DNA from 3 places in the Robertmurraya sp. GLU-23 genome. Region 2 is predicted to be linked to each of the others. Evidence: a T-box and tRNA genes for the amino acid it is inferred to sense, from the RefSeq annotation. Region 2 holds a T-box; the other regions hold tRNA genes.
What was found. The T-box of region 2 lies ahead of ileS (isoleucine--tRNA ligase). A T-box ahead of a tRNA ligase gene usually reads a tRNA of that ligase, here a tRNA-Ile.
Positions count from the first base shown of each region.

Region 1 (12,229 bases), on a different contig from region 2:
TCATTTACATGTGATAAGTTGGACAATCGTGGCATTGATTCTTTATCAATTCCACTGAATAACGCTTTTCTTTCTTGTTCAGCTACCTCATACAATGTATCATCATCTTCGGCCGTACAAAGAATGTTAGTTGTTAAATAGTACTCTCCTTTTAATACACTTACAAGGTATTTGGGTATGTGGAAAAGAGAATGTGGAAACTGTGCCCAACGATCTGTTTTCTCTTTTAATGGATCAAAAGAAAATCCTCCGAACATTATTGGTCCTGTAGCTGTTAGTTTCTCTTCCATTAGCATGATGCTATTATTCATAAGCTTTTGCCATTGCTTCTCCACATGAAAAAAGCGGCCAGAAGCCTGATCCGATTGTATTTCTTTACATATTCCAATGCCAATCATAACTACTTCATCAGAGGGATCTTTCCAAAAAAAGCGTTCGCCAACAAATTCGTCTCTTCCAGCTGCAAACACGGACAGAGGCTGAACCGGATGAATCCTTTGGACTTCGCTAACTAATACGGGCATTGAAAGCTTCCGAGCTCTCTCAATTGCTTCAATGATCCCTTCTTTAAGCTCCGTATTCTGAATGGTAACCAAATTCGTACAACTCCTGTAAAATAACGTTATAAACTTATTTTAAGATACACCTCAATCCAAGACCATGTCAACAAAAGGCATCTTGAAAAACCTATATCTTTCCTTATTATAAGCTATTTCTATCTATTTTGAGATATTATGCCCTTAAATGTTTTTCCTGCACAAAAAATTATCGTAGAAAATATGGAAATGGTCTCCTTCATTAGGAAGGAAAATTTAATTGACACACTCCTTCGTTTTTCCTACACTTGAATTTGGATATGAATTATTTTAAGCTTATATAGTTTTGACAAATAAATATAGAAATGGGGAGAGGTACGATGCAACCACAAATGCAAACGGGTCCTTCGCCTACGTTTAAGGGGAAAAATTGGAGAGTCTGGTGGCAACTTACACGACCACATACGTTAACAGCTGCCTTTGTTCCAGTATTATTAGGAACCGCATTAGCCTTACCATTAACATCTATTGATCTTGGGCTATTTATCGCCATGCTTATCGCTTGCTTACTTATACAAGCGGCAACAAATATGTTTAATGAATATTATGATTTCAAACGTGGTCTCGATAACGAGCATTCTGTAGGTATAGGTGGAGCCATTGTTCGTGAAGGAATTCAACCAGCGACCGTCATGAAAATAGCTCTTAGCCTTTATGGTATTTCCATGCTGCTAGGAGTATATATTTGTATGAATTCAAGCTGGTGGCTTGCTGCGATTGGTCTAGTTTCAATGACAGTTGGTTATTTATACACGGGAGGCCCTATTCCGATTGCGTACACACCTTTTGGAGAAATATTTGCAGGATTCTTTATGGGAATGCTGATTATATTAATTGCTTTTTATATTCAAACAGGCTTTATTACTATGATTAGTGTATTAATTTCTGTACCTATTGTCATAACAGTAGGTGCCATTCTACTTGCCAATAATATACGTGACCATGATGGTGACAAAGAAAATGGAAGAAGAACATTAGCGATCCTACTTGGTCAAAAAAGAGCGATCGTTCTTTTAGCAGGAATGTTCATTGTCTCATATGCATGGGTGTTTACTCTTATTGGTTTGGACTATGCTTCTGCATGGTTAACGATCGTACTGCTAAGCTCACCAAAGGCAATAAAGGCGATTAAAGGATTCATCGGAAAAACCAAACCCGTTCAAATGGTGCCAGCCATGATAGCGACAGCCCAAACAAATACGATATTTGGATTTTTGTTATCCATTGGTCTATTTTTAGGACATTTCTTAAATAGTTAGACAAAAGAGGAGACCATTTCCATTAAAATGGTCTCCTCTTTCATATTTACCTGACTTTGCCTTTTACAGGAGAGATACTCCAAATGTCATCCGCATACTGCTGTATGGTTCGATCACTTGAGAAAAAACCTGAATTCGCTATATTTGCTAAACTCATCTTTAACCATTTATTTTGATCAGCATATGCTACCCCTACTTCTCTTTGGGCTTCCACGTAAGATGAGAAATCACGCAAAACAAAATACTGATCATTTTCCATTAATAATGAATCATGGATCGGCTCAAACTCATTATCAAGATCACCAAAATAACCGTTTGTTAATTGATCTACCACTTGGCGAATACGTTTATCATGGTGATAATAGTCGACAGACGTATAGCCACCATACTGGTAATAATTCATTACTTCTTCTGCTGTTAATCCAAAAATAAATATATTGTCATCACCAACATGTTCCTTGATTTCAATGTTCGCTCCATCAAGCGTACCTAAGGTAAGTGCACCATTCATCATAAACTTCATATTACCTGTTCCCGAAGCTTCTTTACTAGCAGTCGAAATTTGTTCACTCACATCTGCCGCAGGAAAGATTTCTTCAGCTAATGACACACGGTAGTTTTCAAGAAACACTACTTTCAATCGATCAGATACCGTTTTATCATTATTTATTTTTTCTGCAATGGTATTAATGAGTTTAATAATCTTCTTTGCATAGTAATAACCTGGTGATGCTTTCGCTCCGAACAAAAATGTTCTTGGATGCATTTGAAAGCTTGAATCCTCTTTTAAGCGATTATACAAATACATAATATGAAGAACATTTAAGAGTTGTCGTTTATAAGCATGCAATCTCTTTACTTGAACATCAAATATAGATAAAGGATCAACGACAATACCTGTCTTTGCTTTAATTTTTTCTGCAAGTGATTTCTTATTATTCTGCTTGATTTCATACAACTGCTCTAAAAATGCAGAATCTTGCTGGAAAAACTGAAGCTCTTTTAAATGCTCCGGCTGATTGATCCACTTCGTACCAATCCCCTCATTGATCAAATTCGTCAGTTTCGGATTGGATTTAATCAGCCAACGTCTATGGGTAATCCCATTTGTTTTATTATTAAACTTCTCAGGAAATACTTGATAAAATTGGTTCATTTCTCTTTGTTTTAATATTTCTGTATGAATGGCTGCCACTCCATTCACACTGTATGAACCAACAATCGCCAAATGAGCCATTTTTACTTGGTCATGAGCAATGATTGCCATATCCTCAATTTTCTGCCAAGCTCCTGGATACTGCTTCCAAAGGTCTTGACAAAATCTCTCGTTTATTTCATTTACAATCATAAAAATTCTTGGAAGCAACGGTTGAAAAATTCGAACCGGCCATTTTTCTAGAGCTTCTGCTAAGGTTGTATGATTCGTATATGAAATGGTGTTTGTTGTAATATGCCAAGCTTCCTCCCAGCTCATTCCTTCCTCGTCAATAAGTACCCTCATTAATTCGGGAATAGCTAACACGGGATGCGTATCATTTATATGAAGACCCACATATTTATGAAAATCTATTAAACTAGCATGTTGTTTGCGATAAGATCTCACAATCGAACGAATACTTGCAGAGACAAGGAAATACTGCTGCTTTAAACGCAGAATTTTTCCTTCATCATGCGTATCATCGGGATACAAAAACTCTGAGATAAGCTCCGTATCACGCTTATATTTCATAATATCTCGATTCATTGGATACGGTGTCGTTTCGGCACTCCATAAGCGCAACGTGTTAACAGTGTCTGTCTGATAACCTACCACAGGAAGGTCATATGGCACGGCCATTACCGTTTCCGCTTCAAGATGACGAAATTCGAGCTTTCCATTAATGTTGATCGCTTCGACTCTTCCCCAAAAAGGAACATCTACAGCTAAATCCGCTTTCCTTACTTCCCATACATGGCCATGACGAAGCCATTGCTCAGGTAATTCTACTTGAAATCCATCTACAATTTTCTGCTCAAATAAGCCGTGCTTATAGCGAATTCCACATCCATGACCTGGAAGATCTAAAGTAGCAAGCGAATCCATGAAGCAGGCTGCAAGACGGCCTAAGCCGCCATTACCAAGTGCTGCATCTGCTTCCATTTCCTCTAAATCACTAAGATCAATTCCTAGCTCCTTAAGCCCTTCTTCCACTATATGATCAATTCCTAGGTTAAGAAGGTTATGCCTTAAAAGCTTTCCGAGGAGAAACTCAATAGATAAATAATAAATTTGTTTTTCTTTCTCAGCTCGATAACTTTCATTTGTCTTGATCCAGTTTGAGCTTACATATTCACGGATCATGATTCCTAGAGTATGATAGTGATCTCTCTTCGTACTTTCTTGAAAGCTTTTTCCACAAGTCATTTCGAGACGTTGTAAAAACGTTTCCGTGAACATTTCTTTATTAGAAAACATGAGTTTCACTCCTGGATATAAGTTGAGCATATAATTGATTGTACTTAAAAGCAGACTGTGCCCAGCTGTTATCAATGCTCATTGTATGCTTAACAAGATTATTCCAAACCCGATCATTTTCGTAAAAATGGATGGCACGTTTAATGGTATACAACATATCATGCGCATTAAAATTCTTGAAGGAGAAACCATTCCCTTCTCCTGAGAATTCATCATATGCCGTTACCGTGTCATTTAGACCCCCAGTTTCCCGAACGATAGGGATTGTGCCATAACTCATCGCAATCATTTGACCTAACCCACATGGTTCAAATTTTGAAGGCATGAGGAAAAGGTCAGCACCTGCATAAATTTGATGAGCTAGACCTTCATCAAAACCAATATATGCTTTAAATCGATCTGGATACTCCCGCTCCATGTCTCGAAAGAAATTTTCAAACTCGTCATCCCCCGTTCCAAGAATGAGGAATTGAATCGGCTCCGCCATAATTTCATGAAACACATGTTTAACAAGATCTAACCCTTTTTGTTTTGTTAATCGTGTGACCATAACCATTAATGGAATTTGTGAAGCCTGAGGCAAGCCAAATCGTTCTTGAATGGCCTTTTTATTTACTAGCTTATGGTTACGATGATTGGCATCGTAAGTTTTCACAAGAAAAGAATCCTTCTCTGGATTATAAAATTCATCATCAATTCCATTTAGAATTCCTTCTAGATCACTTACACGACTTCTTAACAATCCATCCAGCTTTTCTCCATAGTACTCCGTTTGTATTTCGTCCATATATGTTGGACTAACGGTAGTAATTCGATCAGACGCAATAAGTGCTGCTTTCATAAAATTTATATTTCCATAAAACTCAAGCTGATCGGTATTAAAATATGAATCATCTAAATCAAATAAATCCTTTAAAGCTTCCTTAGGCATAATACCTTGAAATCCAAGATTATGAATGGTAAATACCGTTCGCATAAAACCATAACCATTTTTCTTTTGATATTCCGTTTTTAACAAGAAAGGAATCATTCCAGTATGCCAATCATGGCAATGAATCACATCTGGATAGTAATCTAACATCCGAATCGCTTCAAGTACGGCTCGGTTAAAAAAAGCAAACCGTTCACCATCGTCAAAATATCCGTACAGGGCTTCTCTCTTAAAATAGTATTCATTATCTATAAAATAATAAGTAATGCCATCGTGTATATACTCTTCAATACCACAAAATTGATTTCTCCAACCAACATTCACAATAAACTCATGTTTTTTTGTCATTTTTTCACGTAATTCTTGAGGAATGGTACCGTACTTCGGCATCATTACTCTTACATCTGTACCAAGTCTTTTCAATTCTTTTGGTAGAGATCCTGCTACATCTGCTAACCCTCCAGATTTAACGAAAGGTACACATTCCGAAACTGCAAATAAAACTTTCACGAATTCATCAACGCCCCTTGTACTGTTCCTTTACGAACCACATATGGTAATTCTTTTGTGCCATACATCATCGTTCCATCATTTACCTTAACATCTTTATCTAAAACAACGGAATCTAATACGCAATTTTCACCAATTTGACATTTTTGCATGATGATGCTGTTCTTTATTACCGATCCCTTGCCGATTTTTACAGCACGAGAAATAATACTATTTTCAACTGTACCTTCAATTAAGCACCCATTGGCAATTACAGAATTTTTCACGGTGGCTCCTGTAAAATACCTAGTAGGTGGCTCATCCTTTACTTTTGTAAATACTGGCTGATTCTTTAAAAATAGTTCCTTCCAAATGGATGGAGTTAATAGCTTCATACTTTCATTAAAATACGTAGTAATCGAGTCAACCATTACTGCGTATCCTTTAAATTCATAATGACATTGACGATAAGGACTGTTAATATCTGTCACAACATCTCTCATACAAGTATATCCCGTTTCGTCTCTTGTCTCGAAAAGTTCTACTAAAAGAGATTTCTTTATCAAAAACATATGAAGAGACCGTCCGTCTTTTCTTACTTCTGTAATATCACAGCCACTCTTGATATGCCAATCAAGCATAGGCTCAAAATTCATATTACAGACAGTAAAGCAATTTGAGATGAGGGCGTACTGTTGGTTACTTCGATCAAAGAAATCTTTATTTGCAGCAAAATGATTAAATGATGTTATTTCTCTTTCTTCTGCAGGGGCTGGAAAAAAGAATAATCCATCGCGTTTACGATTTAAGTCCCAATCCTTCCCAGACCCCAAATGATCCATTAAGGAACGATATTGGTTTTTCGGGAAAATTGCCACACTCTTTATTCCAGAATTAACCATGTTTGAGAGAATAAAATCTATTAATCGATATCTCCCTCCAAATGGTACTGCAGCTAATGAACGATGTTGGATTAGATCCTCTAATCCTTTTTGATAAGTTGTTGCATCAATTACTCCAAGCAGCTTTCTATCCATCCTTACCCCTCATCTCCTCATTTTATTTGTTCTCTTATCTCTGTATTTTAAAGGGATTGAAGCATATCCTCTGTTACTAACACAATATCATCATCTGCATCTGGTAATGCACGAATAATTGTTCCATCTGGTATTACCATTTCTGACGGGACAATTGCCTTTTCAATAAACACATTTTTTCCAATCACTGCATCTGGCATGATAACTGATTCTTTAATAAGAGCGCCTTTCTCAACCTTTACTCCTTGAAAAAGAACCGACTTCTCAATTTCTCCTTCAATCACACAACCCTCATTGATGAGTGAATCAACGACGAGTGCGTCATTTGATATAAACTGTGGTGGTTGATTTGGGTTAACTGAGTAAATTCTCCAAGTATAATCAAATAAATCTAATCCACACGTATCATCTAGAAGATCCATATTTGCTTCCCAAAGACTACGTACAGTTCCGACATCCTTCCAATAACCACTAAAAGGATAGGCAACTAGTTTCTTCTGGTCTGAAAGCAAAGTCGGTAGAATATCCTTTCCGAAATCATGGCTTGAATCTGGAAGAGCAGCATCCTTTATCAAATATTCTTTTAGAACAGACCATTTAAAAATATAAATTCCCATAGAGGCTAGATTGTTTTTCGGATTTGCAGGTTTTTCGTCAAATTCGACAACCTTCATATCGCTATCAGTATTTAAAATACCAAATCGACTTGCTTCCTCCCAAGGTACTTCAATGACCGAAATGGTAGCATCAGCATCTCTTTTAATATGGAAATCTAGCATTAATTCATAGTTCATTTTGTAAATATGGTCTCCGGACAGAATAAGTACGTATTCCGGATCATATTGAACTAAGTAATTTAAATTTTGATAGATGGCACAAGCAGTACCTGTATACCATTTCATCTCCTTGGATTCACTATAAGGTGGAAGAACAGTAACTCCACCATTTTTTCGGTCCAAGTCCCATGCACTTCCGATTCCAATGTACGAATTTAACACTAGTGGTTGATACTGAGTTAGGACACCTACCGTATCAATTCCAGAGTTCGTACAATTGCTCAATGTAAAATCAATGATTCGGTACTTCCCTCCAAACGGTACAGCTGGTTTTGCTAAATTTGAAGTTAAGGAATGTAACCTACTTCCTTGCCCTCCTGCTAACAGCATAGCTACGCACTTCTTCTTTGCCATTTCCTTTTCTCTCCTTTCGATGTTTAACGGGACGCAATATAGAAACCCCAAATGGAGGTATCCTCATCATGATGTGATGCTCTCTTCCATGAAAACTTTCATCAATCGTTTCTATTGGCTTTTTATTTATTACACCGGATCCTCCAAATTCAACCGCATCTGTATTCAATATTTCTCGATACGTACCTTCTTTGGGAACTCCGATCTTATAATCTTCATAGGTCTTTTCTGTAAAATTACACACAATAACCATTGGATCTCCTTCTTCGCCTTTTCTAACAAAAGAGAAAATCGATTGATCACGGTTATTTACATCAATCCATTCAAATCCTTCATGTAAATGATCAAGCTCATATAAAGGTTTATTGCGCTTATATACCTTGATCAATTCTTTTACAAAAAGATTCATTTTCCCATGCATCTCATAATCTAATAGATGCCAATCCAATTCTTCTTCATCTTTCCATTCAGAGAACTGACCTAGCTCAAATCCCATGAATAGAAGTTTTTTCCCTGGATGTCCAAACATATATGCTAATAAAAGCCTTAGTTGAGCAAATTTCTGCCAATAATCTCCTGGCATTTTATCCAGTAACGATTTCTTTCCATGAACAACTTCGTCATGTGAAAATGGAAGGATATAATTCTCCGAAAATGCATAGAGAAGGGAGAAGCTGACTTTATCGTGAAAATGTGAGCGTTCATTTGAACCTGTTTCCATATAGGAAAGCATATCGTTCATCCAGCCCATATTCCATTTGTAGTTAAAACCTAATCCACCGTAGTGAGTTGGGGAAGTTACCTGTGGCCAATCAGTAGAGTCCTCGGCAATCATCAAAAGCTGTGAATCATATTGATATACAACTTGATTTAACTTCTTTAAAAATGCAATACCAAATTCATTTACTCGCTGACCATCTGAATTAGGCCAATAAATGATATTTGAAACCGCATCTACGCGAAATCCGTCCACATGAAAGTATTCCATCCAATACAATGCATTAGAAATTAAGAAACTCTGCACCTCTGTTTTACTTAAGTCAAAATTAGCAGTCCCCCAAGTAAAATTTTCACGATCAACTTCTGTTTCATACTCATAAACCCAAGATCCATCAAATCGATGTAAACCGTGTGCATCTTTACAGAAATGACCAGGAACCCAATCCATAATTACACCAATATGATTTTGATGACATTGGTCAATAAAATACATTAAATCGTGAGGCGTTCCATAACGACTAGTAACAGAAAAATATCCTGTTCCTTGATAGCCCCAAGAAATATCTAGTGGATGCTCCACTAGTGGCAACAATTCAATATGTGTAAATCCATGTTCAAGTACATAAGGAATGACCTCGTCTGCTAATTCACGATACGTAAAAAAGCTACCGTCCTCTTTCTTTTTCCATGATCCAACATGCATCTCATAAATAACGGTAGGACTTGTATATACTTTGTTTCTCTCTTTTTTCTGAAGCCATTTATGGTCGTTCCATTGGTATCCATCTAAGGAATAACATATGGAAGCTGTTTTTGGCCGTTCTTCAGAGAAAAAGGCATATGGATCAGACTTCAATAATATTTCTCCAGTGGATGTGTGAATTTCATATTTATAAAGGCAGCCCGTTAAATCCTGCTCAACAATGAGCATCCATACCCCTTCATCATTTACCTTTTTAAATTCATAACCACTTCCATTCCAATTGTTTACATCACTAGCAAGAGATACTTGTGTTGCGTTTGGTGCCCACACACAAAATCTTGTGCATTTCTTTTCATCAATAGTAAGAACATGAGCACCAAACAGACGATAGCATTCAAAAAAATTCCCCTCATGAAACAAGTGCAGCTGGTATTCAGTTGGATGAATCAAATCCAAAATCATTCTACTCCCTACCTATTCTTTAGTTTTGTACATTACTTTTACTGTATAATTCTCGCCACACTTTCAAATCCCTCTTTAATTTTTCTGACAATTAACTGTCCATTTCGACATAATTATCTATAAGGCCAATGTTTTCGACAGCATTCATCCCTTTAACGCAGCAAACTGCAAAAAATGATAGAAATTATTTTTTAATAGATAATAAATTTTATGATGCAGATATAGAGATATATGCTATTTATTTGGTGTTAATGAAAAAAATATGTATTTTAAATTTTAAAATAACTGAAATTTGAATAATATATTCAAGAGGATTTATTTATGTGATGAGGTGGTTTTTATGAAGAAAAATGAAAGGGTTTTCATATAATTGTCGAATATTGGAAATGTTAAATGAACTTTGAGGATATTTGATATAAGAGGTAATAGAGTAGTTTGTGGAGGTATAGGAGGACCTAGAAAATCAAAAAAAAAACATTGAACAAATGTTCAATGTTTTTATGACCCCTACGGGATTCGAACCCGTGTTACCGCCGTGAAAGGGCGGTGTCTTAACCGCTTGACCAAGGGGCCATATGGCGGAGAAGGAGGGATTTGAACCCTCGCGCCGGTTACCCGACCTACACCCTTAGCAGGGGCGCCTCTTCAGCCTCTTGAGTACTTCCCCATATGGCTCCACAGACAGGACTCGAACCTGTGACCGTTCGGTTAACAGCCGAATGCTCTACCAACTGAGCTACTGTGGAATAATAGTAAGTTACTTTACTATCCTAAAAACACTATGGTGGGCCTAAATGGACTCGAACCATCGACCTCACGCTTATCAGGCGTGCGCTCTAACCAGCTGAGCTATAGGCCCTTATTTGGAGCGGGTGATGAGAATCGAACTCACGACATCAGCTTGGAAGGCTGAGGTTTTACCATTAAACTACACCCGCATAAAACTTATGGGGCGACTGATGGGAATTGAACCCACGAATGCCGGAACCACAATCCGGTGCGTTAACCACTTCGCCACAATCGCCATAATTCAACTGAATATAAATGGTGGCTCAGGACGGAATCGAACCGCCGACACAAGGATTTTCAGTCCTTTGCTCTACCGACTGAGCTACTGAGCCACAATATTATAGAACCCTAGATAAAATCTTATTTCGTCCTTCGTCCCGATCTTCAATCGGTACGCTGGATGCAAATTCAAAGAAGCTTATTCTTCGTGCTCTACCAACTGATCTACTGATGCACTTAAAATGGCGGTCCCGACCGGGATCGAACCGGCGATCTCCTGCGTGACAGGCAGGCATGTTAACCGCTACACCACGGGACCAAAGTTTTTCTCAAGTTTCCCTGAAAACAACTTTTAATTGCGGGGACAGGATTTGAACCTGCGACCTTCGGGTTATGAGCCCGACGAGCTACCAGACTGCTCCACCCCGCGACAATATTATTTTTAAAAATGGAGGAGGTAGAGGGATTCGAACCCCCGCGCGGTATGACCCGCCTGTCGGTTTTCAAGACCGATCCCTTCAGCCGGACTTGGGTATACCTCCAACATATTATAAATGGTGGACCTTGTAGGACTCGAACCTACGACCGGACGGTTATGAGCCGTCTGCTCTAACCAGCTGAGCTAAAGGTCCAATAAATAATGAAACCTGAGTTAATAGGTTTTGGTAGCGGCGGAGGGGATCGAACCCCCGACCTCACGGGTATGAACCGTACGCTCTAGCCAGCTGAGCTACACCGCCAAAGTAATTCATTGAATTTTTAATTCACATGTTCCTGAATTAATGAAGATTATTTTCACTACACTACGTTACGTGAAAATATCTAAGTGGAGCCTAGCGGGATCGAACCGCTGACCTCCTGCGTGCAAGGCAGGCGCTCTCCCAGCTGAGCTAAGGCCCCATAAATATCGAGTTAGATGGTCGGGAAGACAGGATTCGAACCTGCGACCCCTTGGTCCCAAACCAAGTGCTCTACCAAGCTGAGCTACTCCCCGATTAAATCTAATATGGCGCGCCCGAAAGGAGTCGAACCCATAACCTTCTGATCCGTAGTCAGACGCTCTATCCAATTGAGCTACGGGCGCATATTTTTGTAATGTAGTGTGTTAAGGATAGCTATTTTGCTTTGCAAAAAGCTTTGGTGCCGAGGACCGGAATCGAACCGGTACGGTAGTCACCTACCGCAGGATTTTAAGTCCTGTGCGTCTGCCAGTTCCGCCACCCCGGCAAAAGAAGTTCTTGGAGCGGAAGACGGGATTCGAACCCGCGACCCCAACCTTGGCAAGGTTGTATTCTACCACTGAACTACTTCCGCATATGGAAAATTATTTTACTAGCATAAAAAACTTTGGTGCGGGTGAAGGGAGTCGAACCCCCACG
Region 1 covers NZ_JBRKCV010000017.1:88,315-100,543, forward strand. The annotation lists gene ACVBAX_RS20680 (isochorismate synthase) at 1-596, opposite strand, end outside; gene ACVBAX_RS20685 (1,4-dihydroxy-2-naphthoate polyprenyltransferase) at 917-1,855, shown strand; gene ACVBAX_RS20690 (glycogen/starch/alpha-glucan phosphorylase) at 1,902-4,310, opposite strand; gene glgA (glycogen synthase GlgA) at 4,300-5,751, opposite strand; gene ACVBAX_RS20700 (sugar phosphate nucleotidyltransferase) at 5,748-6,767, opposite strand; gene ACVBAX_RS20705 (glucose-1-phosphate adenylyltransferase) at 6,815-7,957, opposite strand; gene glgB (1,4-alpha-glucan branching protein GlgB) at 7,905-9,842, opposite strand; tRNA gene ACVBAX_RS20715 (tRNA-Glu) at 10,344-10,415, opposite strand; tRNA gene ACVBAX_RS20720 (tRNA-Ser) at 10,419-10,509, opposite strand; tRNA gene ACVBAX_RS20725 (tRNA-Asn) at 10,513-10,588, opposite strand; tRNA gene ACVBAX_RS20730 (tRNA-Ile) at 10,625-10,701, opposite strand; tRNA gene ACVBAX_RS20735 (tRNA-Gly) at 10,707-10,780, opposite strand; tRNA gene ACVBAX_RS20740 (tRNA-His) at 10,791-10,866, opposite strand; tRNA gene ACVBAX_RS20745 (tRNA-Phe) at 10,888-10,963, opposite strand; tRNA gene ACVBAX_RS20750 (tRNA-Asp) at 11,094-11,169, opposite strand; tRNA gene ACVBAX_RS20755 (tRNA-Met) at 11,207-11,280, opposite strand; tRNA gene ACVBAX_RS20760 (tRNA-Ser) at 11,300-11,392, opposite strand; tRNA gene ACVBAX_RS20765 (tRNA-Ile) at 11,406-11,482, opposite strand; tRNA gene ACVBAX_RS20770 (tRNA-Met) at 11,514-11,590, opposite strand; tRNA gene ACVBAX_RS20775 (tRNA-Ala) at 11,678-11,750, opposite strand; tRNA gene ACVBAX_RS20780 (tRNA-Pro) at 11,768-11,844, opposite strand; tRNA gene ACVBAX_RS20785 (tRNA-Arg) at 11,858-11,934, opposite strand; tRNA gene ACVBAX_RS20790 (tRNA-Leu) at 11,989-12,077, opposite strand; tRNA gene ACVBAX_RS20795 (tRNA-Gly) at 12,090-12,164, opposite strand; tRNA gene ACVBAX_RS20800 (tRNA-Leu) at 12,199-12,229, opposite strand, start outside.
Region 1: it encodes a tRNA-Ile, which carries the amino acid that the T-box ahead of ileS (isoleucine--tRNA ligase) is inferred to sense. The anticodon was not compared.

Region 2 (12,229 bases):
TAACAAAGGCTCAGCTCTTATGGGGATTGGTGTAGCTGCAGGAGAAAACCGAGCAACAGAAGCAGCGAAAAAAGCCATTTCTTCTCCACTGCTTGAGAAATCCATTGATGGAGCTCAAGGTGTGTTGATGAACATTACTGGTGGGTCAAATTTAAGCTTATATGAAGTACAAGAAGCAGCAGACATCGTCGCTTCAGCATCAGACCAAGAAGTGAATATGATCTTTGGTTCGGTAATCAATGATAACTTAAAGGATGAGATTGTTGTAACAGTAATTGCGACTGGATTCAACGAAGACATATCTCAACCAAAACCAACCAATCGTCCATCATTTGGGCAGCAAAAACAATCAGTAGCAACTACAAAGCCACAAAGAGAAATTATTCGTGAAGAGGAGTACAATGAACCTGTACGACCAACTACTTCACATAACAGTGACGATACGTTAGATATTCCTACTTTCTTACGTAATCGCAATAGAAGGCGATAGTTAACCCTATCTATACAAAAAGCAGAATTCGTCTAGAATTCTGCTTTTTATTTTGGTTTAAGAGGAAAATTGATTTTCCCAACCTGACATGAGAAATTTTGACAAAAAACGGAGGGATTTGTGAAAATCTCTTCTTTTTTGTGTACATAAAGTGACACACTTCCAACATCTATGTACGTTATACTTTTTCATAACAGAATAATAGATTGAAAAAGGAGAAACGAGCAAGGAGGAAAATCTTTGACACTATATTTAGATGTGATTTGGCTGCTAAATCTCCTTTTCGATACGTTACTTCTTTATTTAACTGCCATAATAGTAAAAAGAGAGTATAAGATTTGGAGACTGTTTTGTGGAGGACTCATAGGATCCTTCATTATTATATTAGCATTTACTCCTTTTCAGAATTATTCTGGTCATCCTATTGTGAAATTAGCATTTTCTCTAGTGATGGTTCTTGTTACCTTTGGATACAAAAGAGTACGGACCTTCATCCGTACGACGATGACCTTCTATTTCGTTACCTTTTTGGTAGGTGGAGCTCTTATTGGGGTTCATTATTTCATTCAGTTTGATAACCAATTGACCTCTTCTGTGTTAATAGGAAGTGTAAAGGGCTTTGGTGATCCGATTAGCTGGTTCTTTGTTCTCTTAGGCTTTCCGATTGCATGGCATTTCTCTAGATCAAATATTGAACAATTTGAAATGACGAAAATACAATTTGATCAAATGGTTTCTATTCATATTCAGATTGGAGAAAGTCAATTGACATGTAAAGGGCTTATAGACAGTGGAAATCAACTTTATGATCCTCTCACCAAAATGCCTGTCATGTTTGTTTCTGTCCATAACCAATTAGACATGATCCCTGAATCCATTAGGATACTCTCAAGTGAAAAGGATGAAATCATTTATGGATCCGCCTCTCTTCCAACTGAATGGGAAAATAAGCTCCGGATTATTCCATATAAAGTAGTTGGACAAGAGCATCAGCTTATTATTGCAATTAAGCCTGACCAACTGCAAATAGTGATGGAAGAAAAAATAATTCAAGTGGACAAAGGATTAGTTTCCTTTACAACCCAGCAGCTTTCCTCTGACGATGCGTTTCAATGTATTGTACATCCAAAGATGGTAACAGGTGTCGCAAAGGTGAAATCAGATGTATTGGTAAGCTAATAATACTATACTCAGAAAAACACAAATTAGAAGGAGGACAACTCATGAAAAGTATAAAACTTCGACTTTCTTATTACTGGTATAAATTATTAATTAAGCTAGGACTCAAGACAGATGAGGTCTTCTATATTGGTGGAAGTGAGGCCTTGCCTCCACCGTTATCAAAAGAAGAAGAGGAAGTGTTGCTTCAAAAGCTTCCAAGTGGGGATAAAGCAGCAAGGTCCATCCTTATAGAGAGAAATTTACGACTTGTCGTTTATATAGCTAGAAAGTTTGAAAATACAGGAATTAATATTGAGGATTTAATTAGTATTGGAACGATAGGTCTAATTAAGGCAGTTAACACGTTTAATCCTGAAAAGAAAATTAAGCTTGCTACATATGCATCTAGATGTATCGAAAATGAAATACTCATGTACTTACGGAGAAATAATAAAATTCGTTCAGAAGTTTCCTTTGATGAGCCCCTGAATATTGACTGGGACGGCAACGAGCTGTTATTGTCCGATGTATTAGGAACAGAAGAAGACATTATTACAAAAGACCTGGAAGCCAATGTTGATAAAAAGCTCTTATTAAAAGCATTGCACCAGCTGAATGACCGTGAAAAACAAATCATGGAGCTTAGATTCGGATTAGGTACCGGGGAAGAAAAAACCCAAAAAGACGTCGCAGATATGCTTGGTATATCACAATCATATATATCAAGGCTCGAAAAAAGAATTATAAAAAGACTGAAGAAAGAGTTTAATAAAATGGTTTAGGATAATTCTTCGTAGAAAGAAAAAATTTTTACGAGAAAATTATATGTGTAACGCCTGTCCTACAGACATTTATAGGAAATTCTTAGTATGCATGTCCATTTTGGATGTGCATATTTTTCCTTCTCGGGGAGATACTGTTTTTTGTACAGCAGCTCCTGTGAGGAGGGAAAAGAATTGACTCGTAATAAAGTTGAAATTTGCGGTGTTGATACATCTAAGTTACCAGTTTTGAAAAATGAAGAAATGCGATTGCTATTTAAAGAAATGCAAGCCGGGGATATAACAGCCCGAGAGAAGCTCGTGAATGGAAACTTACGTCTTGTGTTAAGTGTCATTCAGCGATTTAACAATCGTGGTGAGTTTGTTGATGACCTGTTTCAAGTTGGGTGTATCGGGTTGATGAAATCAATTGATAATTTTGACCTAGGTCAAAACGTAAAATTCTCTACTTATGCTGTTCCAATGATAATCGGAGAAATTCGACGATACTTAAGAGATAACAACCCAATTCGTGTATCCCGTTCTTTAAGGGATATTGCTTACAAGGCGTTACAAGTTCGAGAAAAACTAATGAGTGAGACGTCAAAGGAGCCAACTGCTGAAGAAATAGCAAAAGTACTAGATGTTTCTCATGAAGAAATTGTATTTGCTTTAGATGCCATTCAAGACCCCGTTTCGTTATTTGAGCCAATCTATAACGACGGTGGAGACCCAATCTATGTGATGGATCAATTGAGTGATGAACGTAACAAGGATGTTCAATGGATTGAAGAAATTGCTTTAAAAGAAGGTATGAGACGACTCAATGAAAGAGAAAAGCTCATTCTAAGAAAGCGCTTCTTCCAAGGGAAAACTCAAATGGAAGTCGCCGAAGAAATTGGAATCTCCCAAGCACAAGTATCAAGATTAGAAAAAGCTGCTATTAAACAAATGAATAAAAACATACAAACCTAAACTACCGATTCTTCTCGGTAGTTTTTTTGTATAAAACAATCATGAATAGTCCTCCCTTCTTCATATATTTAACTATCGAATAGTCGGGAGTGAAATGTGATGGTGAAAATTTCAGAATTTCAAATCAAAGATGTGGTCAATGTTGCAGATGGCAAAAAGTTAGGGAATATTAGTGATATAGAAATAAACTTATCAAACGGTAAAATTGAGGCCATTATTGTGAGTGGTAACGGACGGATGTTAGGCTTCTTTGGAAAAGAAGAAGAAATTATTATTTCATGGAGAAATATCCTTAAAATTGGTGAAGATGTCATATTAGTTCGTTACAGAGGAGTTAATGAAGGGCAATATGATGAAGCAGAGGCCAAGTAAGCCTGAATTCACTGGGAGTATACTACGAATTATGGTAAACTATAGAAAAATCAACAAACAATTGAGGTTTTTATAAATGGAACCATTTATTCTAAAAGAATCGTCTCATTTCATCATAAAAGATTGGACCGATCGTTTTGATGATCTTGTAGCGGGATTTACTACGAAAAACGGAGGACAAAGCAAAAACTCCTTTTCAACATTGAATATAGGATTTCATGTTGGGGATCTGGAAAGGGATGTTTGCTCAAATCGAGAAATCTTGTCAAAACGCACTGGTATCCCGTTAACTCATTGGGTTGGTGCCGAGCAGACGCATGATATACATGTAAAAAAAGTCTCGGTACATGACCGTGGGCTAGGTTCAAATTCATATGCCGATGCTTTCAGGGATACCGATGCTTTCTTTACCTATGATAAAAATCTGCTTTTAACATTGTGCTTTGCTGACTGTGTTCCGCTCTATTTTATTGCTCCCAAATACAAAGCAATTGCGATTGCTCATGCAGGGTGGAAAGGGACAGTAGGAGGGATCGCAAAAGAAGTGATAACTGTTTTTGAGGACGAAAAAATTCCAGTTTCGGAAATTTTCGCAGTAATTGGCCCCTCCATTTGCGAAAAATGTTATATTGTAGATGATAAAGTCATTTCACATGTGGAAAATTTAGTGGAAGATGTCGAAAAAAAACCATATAATCGTATCAAAGGTAATCAATACCACTTAAACCTAAAAGAGTTAAATAAACTCATTCTCCTCAAAGCAGGAATGAATGAGGCAAATATTCAGGTAACTGATTTATGTACGAGTTGTGATTCTGATTATTTTTTCTCCCACCGAAGAGACAAGGGGAAAACAGGTAGGATGATGAGTTTTATTGGTTGGAAGGAGGAGCAATCGAGAGAATGAAAGTTAGTGAAAATCTACGTATGCTCCAGGAAAAGATAAATGTAGCATGTCAAAGGAGCAAAAGATTCCCAGAGGAAGTAAAAATCATTGCTGTAACAAAATATGTAACGACAGAAAGAGCGTCAGAGGCATTAAAATCTGGGGTAACACATCTTGGTGAAAACCGTGATGAAGGCCTACTTGAAAAGTGGACCACTTTAGGGGACAAGCCTACCTGGCATTTTATCGGAACTCTTCAAACAAGAAAGGTAAAAAATATTATAGATAAAGTAGATTATATCCACTCTTTAGATCGTGAGTCTTTGGCAAAGGAGATTAATGCAAGAGCCGGAGAAAGAACGATTTCTTGCTTCGTACAGGTGAATGCCTCAGGCGAAGAATCAAAACATGGATTAACTCCAGAGATGGTGGTACCATTTATTAAGGAATTAAAAAAATTCCCGAAAATAAGAGTTGAAGGGCTAATGACGATGGCACCCTTTACTGAGGACGATACGATCATTAGACAATGCTTTCAGACGTTAAAAAAACTTCAAGTTGAAATTCAACATATTGCTTTACCTTATGCTCCATGTTTGGAGCTTTCGATGGGTATGTCTAATGATTTTGAAATTGCCATCGAAGAAGGGGCTACGATGATACGAATCGGCACCGCTTTAGTGGGCGAATAGTGTGGGAGGTGTAATGAATGAGTCTTAAATCAAAATTTAAAACATTCTTTTTCTTAGATGATGAATATGAGTATGAAGAAGAGGAGTACGAGGCTCCAGCAGCAAAGCCACAAAGACAACCGCAATCACAGCAGCAACAAAGTGTGTCTCCAAAACAGAATGTGGTAAGTTTGCAGAGTGTTCAAAAATCTTCAAAAGTAGTATTAATTGAACCTAGAGTGTATGCAGAAGCACAGGAAATTGCAGATCAATTAAAAAACCGTCGGGCGGTTGTTGTGAATTTACACAGAATTGAACGTGACCAAGCGAAACGGATTGTTGATTTTTTAAGTGGTACAGTGTATGCGATCGGTGGAGATATACAAAAGATTGGTGCAGAAATTTTCTTGTGTACTCCAGATAATGTGGAGGTTTCAGGCAATATCTCGCAACTTATTCAAGAAACAGAATACGAAGATACGAGGTGGTAATAGGTAAATGGATTTACTTCTATATATTTTGAGACAAGTGATTGAAATCTACTCTTGGGCATTGATTATTTATATTCTTATGTCGTGGTTTCCAAATGCAAGAGAAACCGCTATTGGGCAATTTTTAGCAAGAATTTGTGAACCGTATTTAGAGCCGTTCCGAAAAATTATTCCTCCGATCGGTGGAATGATTGATATTTCCCCGATTGTTGGTATTTTTGTTTTAAAATTAGCATCAACAGGCTTGTATACGTTATTTGGTTGGTTTTAGCTAAAAGGGGCATAATTGCCCCTTTTTTGCACTTTCATATCTTAATATTGGATTGGAGTTTGAATGAATATGGATTTGCATCAGCACTTCCGACGCGAAGAGCATAGTTTTGTCGATCAAGTAATGAGCTGGAAGGAACAGGTGGAAAGTAACTATGCTCCGAAGCTGACGGACTTTCTTGACCCGAGAGAGCAGAAAATTGTCGAGATCATTATTGGAGCGAATTCGGAGGTAAAGGTTCAATTTTTCGGTGGAGCAGAACAAGTGGAAAGAAAGAGAGCCTTCATTTATCCAGATTATTATTCTGTAGAGGTAGAGGATTTCCAAATTTCATTATATGAGCTAATCTACCCTAATAAGTTTGTATCTATAGAGCATCGGCAAATATTAGGCAGCATGATGTCGCTTGGATTAAAAAGAGGGAAATTTGGAGACATCCTTATAGAAGAGGAAACTATTCAACTCTTTGTCGCCAATGAAGTAAGCGATTATATATCCATGCAGCTGGAGTCGGTAGGACGTTCAAAAGTAAGTTTAAAAGAGCGGCGTCTGGACGAAGCCATTCAAATGAGGGAACAATGGAATGAGTACACGACCACCGTTTCTTCGCTAAGATTAGATACAATTATAGCTGCTGCTCATAATATTTCTCGTCAGAAATCTCAAACATTAATTGCAGGTGGAGTAGTGAAAATTAATTGGATGACCATTGAAAATCCTTCATTTGAATGTAAGGAAGACGATGTCTTATCGGTACGAGGATACGGAAGGGCAAAACTATCTTCCATCGATGGGAAAACAAAGAAAGATAAATGGCGAATTGTTGTAGAAAAACATCAATAATTTATAAAAAATTTGCAGGAATTTAAAAGTACTTGTCGAATATCTGTTACAATGAATAGTATATACTATTAAGCAATTGGAGGTGGCTTATAATGCCATTAACACCGTTAGACATACATAACAAGGAATTTACAAAAGGATTCCGTGGTTACGATGAAGATGAAGTAAATGAGTTCCTTGACCAAGTCATCAAGGACTACGAATTGATTATTCGAGAAAAGAAAGAACTGGATGAACGATTAAAAGATATGAATGAGCGTTTAACTCATTTTTCGAATATTGAAGAAACCTTAAATAAATCAATTGTTGTAGCTCAAGAAGCAGCGGAAGAGCTAAAGCGTAATTCTCAAAAAGAAGCTAAGCTAATTATTAGAGAAGCAGAGAAAAATGCGGATCGTATTGTAAATGAATCCCTTTCTAAAGCGCGTAAAATTGCTCTAGAAATTGAGGATTTGAAAAAGCAATCCAAAGTATTTAGAACGCGCTTTAAAATGCTTATTGAAGCTCAGCTTGATATGCTTAATAACGATGATTGGGATCATCTATTACAATACGAGCTTGATTCAGCAGAATTAAAATCTGCAAATTTAAAAGAAGAAGAAGATTCATTGGCTTGACGAAAAGCCGGTTCTTCGAATATAATTTTTTAACAAGTAAAAATTGTATGTTGCGATGACAGGGATAGTAGAATTTATCAATGCTTTTTCTAGCGAGTTAACAGTTGGTGGGAGGTTAACAAAAGCGATAAGTTTGAACATCACCCTTGAGTACCAAGCTGAACGTCCACTAGGAATAGTAAGCTTTGGCGTCTAAATTCACGTTACGAATTTTAGAGCGGATGGGTTTTTAGCCTATCTACTAGGGTGGTACCGCGGGAATACAAGCCTTCTCGTCCCTTTTTGGGATGAGAGGGCTTTTTTGTATTTATTTTTACTAATAACTGGTAACAATGTAGCTAGATGAGGAAGATTTAGGAGGAAGTTTAAAAATGGATTATAAAGATACGTTATTGATGCCGCAAACGGAATTCCCGATGCGTGGAAATTTGCCAAAGCGTGAGCCAGAGATTCAAGAAAAGTGGAACCAACTGGATATTTATTCTAGAGTTCAAGATCGTACGAAGGATCGTCCGATGTTTGTTCTTCACGATGGGCCTCCGTATGCAAATGGAGATATTCATATGGGGCACGCATTAAATAAAATCCTTAAAGACTTTATTGTGCGTTATAAGTCAATGAGTGGTTACAATGCTCCTTATGTTCCTGGTTGGGATACACACGGGCTGCCAATCGAGCAAGCATTAACCAATAAGGGTGTGAAACGCAAGGAACTTACAGTTGCAGAGTTTCGTAAGCTTTGTGAAGAGTATGCTTTAGGGCAAATTGATTCTCAGCGTACTCAGTTTAAGCGTTTAGGTGTTCGTGGAGATTGGGAGAATCCTTATATCACTCTTGATCCGGCATATGAAGCACAACAAATTAAGGTTTTTGGTGAAATGGCGAAGAAAGGCTATATCTATAAAGGATTAAAGCCGGTTTACTGGTCACCTTCAAGCGAATCAGCATTAGCAGAAGCGGAAATTGAGTACCAGGATAAAAAGTCAGCTTCCATTTATGTTGGCTTCCCTGTTCAAGATGGAAAGGGTGTGCTTGATGCGGATACGGAAATCGTTATCTGGACAACAACACCGTGGACTATTCCAGCAAACCTTGGAATTTCCGTTCATCCAACATTAAATTATGTTGTTGCTCAAGTAAATAATAAAAAGTACGTGGTGGCTGAAGAGCTTTTAGAAGCAGTCACAAAGGAAATTGGCTGGGAAGAAGTAACGGTAGTAAAGACAGTGAAAGGACAGGAGCTAGAACATGTTTTAGCGAAGCATCCTTTATATGAACGTACGTCTTTAGTGATGCTTGGGGAACATGTCACGACGGATGCGGGAACGGGTTGTGTTCATACGGCTCCAGGGCATGGGGAAGACGACTTCCATGTAGGTCAAAAATACGGTTTAGACGTTCTTTGTCCAGTTGATGATAAAGGAGTAATGACGAAGGAAGCAGTGGGCTTTGAAGGACTTTTCTATGATACAGCAAATAAGCCGATTACGGAAAAGCTTCAAGAAGTGGGTGCTTTATTAAAACTTACATTTATTACTCACTCTTATCCGCATGACTGGAGAACAAAGAAACCAGTTATCTTCCGTGCAACGGCACAGTGGTTTGCTTCAATTAAAGATTTCCGAGAAGACTTGTTGGAAGCTGTGAAAGAAACGAAGTGGGTTCCAGCTTGGGGAGAAACTCGTCTATTCAATATGGTACGTGACCGTGGAGATTGGTGTATTTCTCGTCAACGTGTATGGGGTGTTCCAATTCCTGTATTTTATGGCGAAGACGGAGAACCAATTATCACGGATGAAACCATTGAGCATGTATCCGGGTTATTCCGTGAAAATGGTTCAAATATTTGGTTTGAAAGAGAAGCTAAAGATCTGTTACCTGAAGGCTTTACACATCCATCAAGCCCGAATGGGAAATTTACAAAAGAAACGGATATTATGGACGTTTGGTTTGATTCTGGTTCTTCCCATCAAGCAGTTCTAGAAGAGAGAAGTGATTTACAAAGACCAGCGGATCTTTATCTCGAAGGATCTGACCAGTATCGTGGATGGTTTAACTCTTCATTATCTACAGGGGTAGCTGTAACAGGGAAGGCTCCATATAAGGGAGTACTAAGCCATGGTTTCGCTCTTGATGGTGAAGGTAGAAAGATGAGTAAATCAATTGGTAATGTGGTTGTTCCTGCTAAGGTAATGGATCAGCTTGGTGCAGATATTTTACGCTTATGGGTAGCATCAGTGGATTATCAATCAGATGTTCGTGTGTCTGACGCTATCCTAAAGCAAGTAGCTGAAGTATATCGTAAGATCCGTAACACATTCCGATTCCTGCTTGGAAATTTAGCAGACTTTAATCCTGCTACGGACAAAGTAGAATTTGATAAGCTTCGTGAAGTAGATCAATTCATGCTAGTGAAGCTAAACAAATTAATTAAATCCGTGACAAAGTCGTATGAAGAATACGAATTTGCAAGCATTTATCATGCAATCAATAACTTCTGTACGCTAGACCTAAGTGCATTCTACCTTGACTTTGCAAAGGACGTTCTATATATTGAGGCAAAGAGTCACTACGAGCGACGTGCAATCCAAACGGTTCTATATGAAAGCTTATTAGCGTTAACAAAATTATCAGCTCCAATTCTTTCTCACACGGCTGATGAGGTTTGGGTTTATATTCCTAATGTGGAAGAAGATAGCGTTCAATTAACCGATATGCCTTTACATGTTGACCTTCCTAATGCAAAGCAACTTGAAGAAAAATGGACGAAATTCATGAAGGTTCGTGATGATGTCCTAAAAGCTTTAGAAGAAGCACGTAATGCAAAGGTAATCGGGAAGTCATTAACAGCAAAAGTTAGCTTGTATCCAACAAAGGAAACAAAGGAACTATTACAATCTGTTAATGAAAACCTTCAACAATTATTTATTGTGTCTGGTTTCGAATTAGCTGGAGATATGGATACTGCGCCTGCGGAAGCTGTAAAGCTTGAAACAGCTGCTATTGTCGTATCAAAAGCTGAAGGAGAAACTTGTGAACGTTGCTGGACCGTAACAACTGAAGTTGGCAAAGTAGAGGATCACCCAACGCTTTGTCCACGTTGTGCAGACGTAGTAAAAGAAAACTACAGCCATCTTGTATAAAAAATGGAAGAACTCTCTGGATTTCCGGAGAGTTTTTCTAGTGTTTAGGGAATATGTATGAGTAATTATTCCACTTTCGTTAATGATTGTTTTCGTTGTTAAATGTTGTTCGTGTCGAAACGTGTCCATCGCGATATACTAACGGAAAACATCTGAAAACGGAGGTATGAACAAAATGGAAGCATTTGAACAAAAGCTCTATTTGGAACTCCGGAAATCGCGTACTGAATTAATGATGCAATTATCAAATTCGAAAGGATCTCCCTTAGTAAAACCGCTTATTGAGGAAGAATTAAGAGACATCAATAGTGCCATTCAAAAATTGGAGAATGGTACATTTGGCAGATGCGAAATATCAGGTGAAATATTACCTTATGAACTACTTCAAATGGTTCCAACCTTAAAAACGGTGGAGGACTGTGGAAAGCTTGATCAGTATTTATGTAAACCACTTTTTTAATCTGAAGGGTTTACTGTAGTTTTTATAGAGAATGTGCTAAAATGCAAAGGGAATATTAAGAGAAGGTTTGGAGGTTTCCTTTGTGTTTTATTACATAATCGCATTAATTGTCATAATTCTTGACCAATGGACCAAATGGTTAGTTGTGAAAAGAATGGAGCTTGGAGAAAGCATAACCGTTATAGAAAATTGGTTTTATATTACCTCCCACCGTAATAGAGGGGCTGCTTGGGGTATTTTACAAGGACAAATGTGGTTTTTTTACTTAATAACTGTTATTGTAATTGTCGGGATTGTTTATTATCTTCAAAAAGCAGCGAAAGGTAAAAGGCTTCTTGGGGTGGCTCTCGGGTTAATGCTAGGAGGAGCGATTGGTAATTTCTACGACCGAGTAGTACATAAAGAAGTAGTCGATTTTATCCATACGTATATTTTTAACTATAATTTCCCTATCTTTAATATTGCTGATTCAGCCTTAGTTATTGGAGTAGGTTTATTAATGATACAAATGTGGCAAGAAGAGCGACAATCTAAGGAGATAGCAAATGGACAAAGTAATACAAACAATTAATGAAGAGCATAAAGGCGAAAGACTGGATAAGGTCCTTTCAAGTGTAAACAGTGAATGGTCGAGGTCTCAAGTACAGCTATGGATGCAAGACGGGAACGTAGTTGTTAACGGACAAAAAGTAAAAAGCAGTTATAAATGTTCGGTTGGGGATGTAATAGAAATAAGTATTCCTGATCCAGAGGAGCTTGATGTGATTCCTGAGCCTATGGACCTTGAGATCTTTTATGAGGATAGTGATGTATTAGTTGTAAACAAGCCAAAGGGAATGGTGGTACACCCAGCACCAGGTCATACAACGGGAACACTTGTGAATGGATTAATGGCTCACTGTAAAGATCTGTCAGGCATCAATGGTGTGCTTCGACCAGGTATCGTCCATCGAATCGATAAGGACACTTCGGGGTTACTGATGGTTGCTAAAAATGATTTGGCTCACGAAAGCCTTGTAAATCAGCTCGTTGCAAAGTCTGTAACACGTAAATACCGTGCCATAGTTCATGGAGTCATTCCTCATGAT
Region 2 covers NZ_JBRKCV010000002.1:179,852-192,080, forward strand. The annotation lists gene ftsZ (cell division protein FtsZ) at 1-490, shown strand, start outside; gene spoIIGA (sigma-E processing peptidase SpoIIGA) at 731-1,669, shown strand; gene sigE (RNA polymerase sporulation sigma factor SigE) at 1,714-2,433, shown strand; gene sigG (RNA polymerase sporulation sigma factor SigG) at 2,608-3,387, shown strand; gene ACVBAX_RS05260 (YlmC/YmxH family sporulation protein) at 3,487-3,759, shown strand; gene pgeF (peptidoglycan editing factor PgeF) at 3,836-4,666, shown strand; gene ACVBAX_RS05270 (YggS family pyridoxal phosphate-dependent enzyme) at 4,663-5,337, shown strand; gene ACVBAX_RS05275 (cell division protein SepF) at 5,355-5,807, shown strand; gene ACVBAX_RS05280 (YggT family protein) at 5,815-6,078, shown strand; gene ACVBAX_RS05285 (RNA-binding protein) at 6,148-6,921, shown strand; gene ACVBAX_RS05290 (DivIVA domain-containing protein) at 7,014-7,538, shown strand; T-box leader at 7,585-7,821, shown strand; gene ileS (isoleucine--tRNA ligase) at 7,910-10,681, shown strand; gene ACVBAX_RS05300 (hypothetical protein) at 10,857-11,141, shown strand; gene lspA (signal peptidase II) at 11,224-11,712, shown strand; gene ACVBAX_RS05310 (RluA family pseudouridine synthase) at 11,687-12,229, shown strand, end outside.

Region 3 (7,068 bases), on a different contig from region 2:
TGAGAAATGAACGAATACGTCTTCTCCGGCTTCACGCTCGATAAATCCGAAACCTTTTTCTGCGTTAAACCATTTTACTTTACCTTGTTCCATTTTGTTTCCTCCTGCTGTGTGCTTTACACACAATGTGTTACTATCCTTGGACTCAGTGATCATCAAGACGAAAAGTTAATCTTATACTATCCTTTACACCGAACAAAAATAATTCTTCTAAAGTTTAACATTTTTTATAAGTATTTGCAAGAACATATCCTCAGTATCCTGCAGGTTACGAGAAAAGCAAACTAAAAAACCTACATACGTCTAAATAAGAATATCTATAAAAGGCATTTATACATCAAAACGATTTTTAACATCTCACATACTTGCGTTTGAAACCAAGCTTCCCTCTATCCATTTCTTTTTGAATACTTTCGTATGCGTTTAGTAAACTGCTTTTTTTATTGTCCCGTTTAACTTCTACGATTCCTATTTCCTTTGAGGTCTCAACCGCCTTTTCATGTTGCGGCAAATAGGAAATCCCTACGGTGTATACAAAATTATTCATAGCTGATTTAGTTCGTTCTGGCGAATTATGAATCGTATTTTTTATCATATCAAGCATATTGGAAATCTTACTTTCGGAAAATTCCTTGTCTTTGCGATTTCCTAAAAGCCAGCAGTAGCAACTCCACCCAGCTGACATTCTCAACTCGTCACCACTTGCAATCCATTTATCCGCCACTTCTTGTGCAATATCTGACTCTGATAAAGTGACTGCCACCACGTAATCAGACAGCATATAAAAATACGCTCCGTCCATCCAACGATCAAAATCAGATTCAGTCATAGCTTTCGGGTCTGCAATAATGCCTGCAAAGTACATTGCATCGTAGTTACCTGTGGCATATAGCTCATCAGCTAGTTCTTGATTTATTTTTATTTTCTTTGCAATTGGTTTCATAGCACCTGTAGCCACGCCAAACAAGGGCTCGTGTGCACCATTGGAAATATACATTTTTTTCGTTCGTTCCTTACCGAGAGCTTCAAGTTCCTGCATCACTGTTTGAAAATCCATAGCTATGTACGTCCTTCCTTTATTTTCATCCATTTCATTATAACCATTACCTGCAGCTAAAAATAAACATTAATTAATATGATCTTATCGAATGTTCTTGTGTGAGCCGTCACAGGAGGGCATTTTTTGAGATAGTCCACAAGTGCAATCCTTTAAGCCCTTTCCACTGAAAATTTTCTCCATACAATTTTCAATCCTTAACACTCGAGTTTTTGATTGTTTGGGTTGAGAAAAATAAAGAATGTATGCTCTCTGTCGTCCCGGTGTCAATGCCTCAAATGCAGTTTTCAAGTCTGGTGTTTCTTCGAATTTATTTTGAAGTTCTTCAGGAATGATGAATTCTGTATGCTTTTTTAAATCCACTTCCAAACCCGCTTTTTCAACTTCAATAGCTGCATGGATATACGCTTTCAAAATGGGTTCTAGTTCCACTATTTCTTGAAGACTGGTGAACCGAATCTGGCGCGCTGCCTGTACATTCTCGGTTTGTTGGACAAGAATTCCATGGGGATCTTTTAATAAGGAACCTTTGTGAAACAGAAGCGCACAATATTCTTTAAATCCATGAATTAATACGACATTTTTGTTATTAAACGTGTAACAAGGATGCATCCATTTAAATTCTTCGGTCAGATCACAGTCAAGAACAATATGTCTCAACCTCTCAGATTCTTCCTTCCATTTTTTAGTTTTACTTAAATAATCATCAACCTTAGGATTCAGTTTACCCATTGCCATGTTGTTCTCTCCCTATATAAAAATTAGTTTCACGATGGAAGATTTAGTTGCCATGATACCCCAAAGCGATCATTTAGCCAACCAAACCTTTGACTAAAACCATAATCACCAATTGGCATAAGTGCTTGTCCACCCTCGATCAGTTTGTGATAAACGTTGTTTATTTCTTCTTCAGTATCACATGTAACAAAAATTGAGAAGGATGGAGTAAATGTAAACTGATGCTTTAAATTACTATCTATACACATAAATTCTTGCCCTTTTAAAGAAAAAGTAGCCTGCATTACCGTTCCTTCATCTCCAGATTCATTCGCTCCATAGCGAACAATACTTGTAATTTCTGATTCCTCAATAATAGATATGTAATAATTCATAGCTTCTTCTGCTTTGCCATCTTGAAACATTAAGAATGGTGTAACTTTTCCCATTAAGTTCAGCTCCTCAAATTAGAAATATTAATATTTCTCTACAGCCAAGTTTGATTAATTATTATTCTTAAGGCAAAAAAATGATGATACCTGAAAGATATCATCATTTTAATTATCTGGGAAGGTTTTAATGACTTTAACTTGTGTTCCTGGATAATAGTGCCCTAAAATATCTTTGTAGGATTTTCCCTTCTCTGCCATTTCGTTTGCACCCCATTGACTCATACCAACTCCATGACCATGACCTTTGCCACTTACTTTGTAAGAAGTTGGGTTCATTTCAAACGAACTTACTAAATAACTTCTAAAATGACCTCCACCTATCATTGGTCGAATTTTTTTTAATTCAACATGATCCAATGAGACTTTTTCAAAAATAATGGTTCCATCAATCAACCTTCTCATAAATTCGATTTGAATCGAGCCTATCATCGACCTTTGTGATTCGTTTTTAACCTTATCGATAGCAAAAAAAGGAATACTTAAAATTTTTATGTCACCTTCATATCCATTTCTATTAAGCCATTTTTTAATAGATACGCTAATTTTTCCATCTTTCTCCTTTAATTCATTCCAACCCTTCAATCTGATTTCATCCAAATCTATTTGTGTTTTATGTAATGTAAACTCCCAAGGTTGAATCGGGTCATATGGATCTTGTTTGATTGGGAAATACGGACTTGGATTGCCACCCCATACATTTTTATTACTTTCTGTTATTCCACCATTACTCGCAGAATAAAAAGCACTTATGGGTTTTTCTTGAAAAGTAATGATTTCTCCTTTCGTATCATTTACAGCTCTTTTTGTTTTATTGAATTGATTATACCCGCCGTAGACTTGATATTGAATGGTGTCGTCAAGTTGGGGGGTCTTATGGGTGATGGTATAAGTACGAGCAGCTAACGTTTGTGCTTTTAAGGCCTCTATATTCCATTCGGGATACACTTCAAATGGAACAACACCCTGTAAGTAATCCTCTAATAGTATTTGATTAACTGGTCTAATGTTTTTTTCTTCTATATTAAATTCTACCGCACCCATATAAGGCCTGCCATTAATGTAGATTAGATGCTTTTCATCATAAGATTCAGGATATAAAATGAACGGGCTAGCTATTTCCGTTGTTGACTCACCACAAGTGAGAAACATTTCCCCACCTTTAAATGATAGTGTATATTCAACCCCTTCCGTTATCATCAATGCTGGATCTAATGTTGAATAAGTTCCTTTTATGTGAAATGGTAATTTAGAGGTGTCTCCGATATAATTTCTTAATTTCACTGAAATCATCTCTTCGGCTTGCACTTCATTAGAGAACATTAGTAAAAAACCTGTGAAAATCATTAGAATTAAAGTTTTCATACTCATATTATTTATAATGTGTAAACTGATTATTCCTGAAGCTCCATTCTACAAAGGGATGCTTTTATAATTCTTTTTGATTAACATTTAGTTCAACTAAATTACCATCTGGATCAGCACAGAAAATTTGTGCAAAACCACTCTTTCCGTATGGTTTTTCAAGGAGTTCCACTTTATTCTGTTTTAACCACGTAAGAGTGTCATAGTAGTTCTCGACTCTGAGGGCAAAGTGCCCTTCTCTGCTGGATAAGCTTTTATCCTGCCGAATCGTCTGTGAAAAGGGATCGACGATCAAGTGGAGTTGCTGTCCCTCTATTTCGAACCATGCACCTGAAAAATCAAAGTCTGGCCGTGGTATTTCTTTTAAACATAAAACTTTCCCATAGAAATCTTTTGCTCTTTCCAAATCTGTAACAGTAAGACTTACATGATGTAGACTTTTATATTTAATCAAAACGTTCACCTCTTTCTATTCAACTGAATTATTTTTATCTTACTCAAAAAACCCCCTTTATGGAAGTGAGTCCAAACCATCCACCCACCTGCTATTCTTCAAGGTTTGCTGAAAAGTCATAAAGTAAATATTTTATTTAAAGATAAAAAAACAAAAAAAAAAAAACGCCCAATAAGCGTTTTTTACTTTGTTATATTACGCGCCTTAGAGGATTCGAACCTCTGACCGTACGCTTAGAAGGCGTATGCTCTATCCAGCTGAGCTAAAGGCGCATATATAGACTGGCGGAGAAGGAGGGATTTGAACCCTCGCGCCGGTTACCCGACCTACACCCTTAGCAGGGGCGCCTCTTCAGCCTCTTGAGTACTTCCCCATAGACATAAAAATGGCTCCGCAGGTAGGACTCGAACCTACGACCGATCGGTTAACAGCCGATTGCTCTACCACTGAGCTACTGCGGAACATTGAAAGATTATTCTGCTATCGTAAAAAATCTGGTGGGCCTAAATGGACTCGAACCATCGACCTCACGCTTATCAGGCGTGCGCTCTAACCAGCTGAGCTATAGGCCCCTTATTTGGAGCGGGTGATGAGAATCGAACTCACGACATCAGCTTGGAAGGCTGAGGTTTTACCATTAAACTACACCCGCAAATATTAAATTGGAGGCAACACCCGGATTTGAACCGGGGATAAAGGTTTTGCAGACCTCTGCCTTACCACTTGGCTATGCTGCCATGACTGGGCTAGCTGGATTCGAACCAACGCATGACGGAGTCAAAGTCCGTTGCCTTACCGCTTGGCTATAGCCCATTGAAGAAATTTATAAATAATAATGGGGCGACTGATGGGAATCGAACCCACGAATGTCGGAACCACAATCCGATGCGTTAACCACTTCGCCACAACCGCCATGATGGTGGAGGGGGACGGATTCGAACCGCCGAACCCAAGGGAGCGGATTTACAGTCCGCCGCGTTTAGCCACTTCGCTACCCCTCCAGATTGGAATTATATGTGCAATAAAATTAATGGTGGCTCAGGACGGAATCGAACCGCCGACACAAGGATTTTCAGTCCTTTGCTCTACCGACTGAGCTACTGAGCCATATTTATTATAATACCCTAGATACCGTTTTTCTTAGTCCTTCGTCCCAATTTTTCAAATCGGTACGCTGGATGCTATTTCTATGAAGCTTATTCATCGTGCTCTACCGACTGAGCTACTGAGCCGTATTTACTTAAAATGGCGGTCCCGACCGGGATCGAACCGGCGATCTCCTGCGTGACAGGCAGGCATGTTAACCGCTACACCACGGGACCAAAGTTTTTTCAAGTTTCCTTGAAGCAACTTAATTGCGGGGACAGGATTTGAACCTGCGACCTTCGGGTTATGAGCCCGACGAGCTACCAGACTGCTCCACCCCGCGACAATATTATTTTTTTAAAAAATGGAGGAGGTAGAGGGATTCGAACCCCCGCGCGGTTTGACCCGCCTGTCGGTTTTCAAGACCGATCCCTTCAGCCGGACTTGGGTATACCTCCGTATCTTTGGTAGCGGCGGAGGGGATCGAACCCCCGACCTCACGGGTATGAACCGTACGCTCTAGCCAGCTGAGCTACACCGCCAAAGTTAATTTAAAATAGCTTTTCACTACACTACGTTTCGTGAAAAAATCTAAGTGGAGCCTAGCGGGATCGAACCGCTGACCTCCTGCGTGCAAGGCAGGCGCTCTCCCAGCTGAGCTAAGGCCCCATAATAAAGTTAGATGGTCGGGAAGACAGGATTCGAACCTGCGACCCCTTGGTCCCAAACCAAGTGCTCTACCAAGCTGAGCTACTCCCCGATTAAAACTAATATGGCGCGCCCGAAAGGAGTCGAACCCATAACCTTCTGATCCGTAGTCAGACGCTCTATCCAATTGAGCTACGGGCGCATGTATTATAATGTTAATTATATTAGTGTGTTAAGGACAGCTATTTTGCTTTACAATCTATGGAAGGATATTTACTTCGTAAGAAATGAAACCTATTTTGCTTTGCAAAAAGCTTTGGTGCCGAGGACCGGAATCGAACCGGTACGGTAGTCACCTACCGCAGGATTTTAAGTCCTGTGCGTCTGCCAGTTCCGCCACCCCGGCAAAAGAAGTTCTTGGAGCGGAAGACGGGATTCGAACCCGCGACCCCAACCTTGGCAAGGTTGTATTCTACCACTGAACTACTTCCGCATATGGTAAGTTATTTTGCTAACGCAAAAAACTTTGGTGCGGGTGAAGGGAGTCGAACCCCCACGCCTTGCGGCGCTAGATCCTAAGTCTAGTGCGTCTGCCAATTCCGCCACACCCGCATAATAATAGCCTACATTATTTAAGAAAAATGGTGAGCCATGAAGGACTCGAACCTTCGACCCTCTGATTAAAAGTCAGATGCTCTACCGACTGAGCTAATGGCTCGGTATAAAGTGGTGCCGGTGAGAGGACTTGAACCCCCAACCTACTGATTACAAGTCAGTTGCTCTACCAATTGAGCTACGCCGGCTTATTAGGAAGACTATTTTTCAGTTTTGTGAAAAATAGTCTTGATGGAGGATGACGGGATCGAACCGCCGACCCCCTGCTTGTAAGGCAGGTGCTCTCCCAGCTGAGCTAATCCTCCGAAATGAAATGTTTTTATCACAAAGTGGAAAAACTTGGTTATTTTTACTTCGTAAAAAAACTTGGTTATTTTTACTTCGTAAAAAAATATGGTGACCCCTACGGGATTCGAACCCGTGTTACCGCCGTGAAAGGGCGGTGTCTTAACCGCTTGACCAAGGGGCCGAACTATATATTTTAGACAAAAATAATAGTCCCAATAGGGACAAGCCTGGCGACGTCCTACTCTCACAGAGGGAAACCCTCAACTACCATTGGCGCTGAAAAGCTTAACTTCCGTGTTCGGTATGGGAACGGGTGTGACCTTTTCGCTATCGCCACCAGACTATTTAATTGAAGGTTGTTCCTTCAAAACTAGATAAAGTGTCAAAGT
Region 3 covers NZ_JBRKCV010000022.1:61,039-68,106, forward strand. The annotation lists gene ACVBAX_RS22910 (cold-shock protein) at 1-93, opposite strand, end outside; gene ACVBAX_RS22915 (DNA alkylation repair protein) at 350-1,057, opposite strand; gene ACVBAX_RS22920 (DUF1801 domain-containing protein) at 1,142-1,795, opposite strand; gene ACVBAX_RS22925 (VOC family protein) at 1,825-2,223, opposite strand; gene ACVBAX_RS22930 (SpoIID/LytB domain-containing protein) at 2,332-3,588, opposite strand; gene ACVBAX_RS22935 (VOC family protein) at 3,653-4,042, opposite strand; tRNA gene ACVBAX_RS22940 (tRNA-Arg) at 4,241-4,314, opposite strand; tRNA gene ACVBAX_RS22945 (tRNA-Ser) at 4,325-4,415, opposite strand; tRNA gene ACVBAX_RS22950 (tRNA-Asn) at 4,429-4,503, opposite strand; tRNA gene ACVBAX_RS22955 (tRNA-Ile) at 4,538-4,614, opposite strand; tRNA gene ACVBAX_RS22960 (tRNA-Gly) at 4,621-4,694, opposite strand; tRNA gene ACVBAX_RS22965 (tRNA-Cys) at 4,706-4,779, opposite strand; tRNA gene ACVBAX_RS22970 (tRNA-Gln) at 4,784-4,855, opposite strand; tRNA gene ACVBAX_RS22975 (tRNA-His) at 4,879-4,954, opposite strand; tRNA gene ACVBAX_RS22980 (tRNA-Tyr) at 4,960-5,043, opposite strand; tRNA gene ACVBAX_RS22985 (tRNA-Phe) at 5,074-5,149, opposite strand; tRNA gene ACVBAX_RS22990 (tRNA-Asp) at 5,289-5,364, opposite strand; tRNA gene ACVBAX_RS22995 (tRNA-Met) at 5,398-5,471, opposite strand; tRNA gene ACVBAX_RS23000 (tRNA-Ser) at 5,494-5,586, opposite strand; tRNA gene ACVBAX_RS23005 (tRNA-Met) at 5,594-5,670, opposite strand; tRNA gene ACVBAX_RS23010 (tRNA-Ala) at 5,725-5,797, opposite strand; tRNA gene ACVBAX_RS23015 (tRNA-Pro) at 5,812-5,888, opposite strand; tRNA gene ACVBAX_RS23020 (tRNA-Arg) at 5,902-5,978, opposite strand; tRNA gene ACVBAX_RS23025 (tRNA-Leu) at 6,094-6,182, opposite strand; tRNA gene ACVBAX_RS23030 (tRNA-Gly) at 6,195-6,269, opposite strand; tRNA gene ACVBAX_RS23035 (tRNA-Leu) at 6,304-6,388, opposite strand; tRNA gene ACVBAX_RS23040 (tRNA-Lys) at 6,419-6,494, opposite strand; tRNA gene ACVBAX_RS23045 (tRNA-Thr) at 6,504-6,579, opposite strand; tRNA gene ACVBAX_RS23050 (tRNA-Val) at 6,624-6,696, opposite strand; tRNA gene ACVBAX_RS23055 (tRNA-Glu) at 6,786-6,860, opposite strand; rRNA gene rrf (5S ribosomal RNA) at 6,905-7,020, opposite strand.
Region 3: it encodes a tRNA-Ile, which carries the amino acid that the T-box ahead of ileS (isoleucine--tRNA ligase) is inferred to sense. The anticodon was not compared.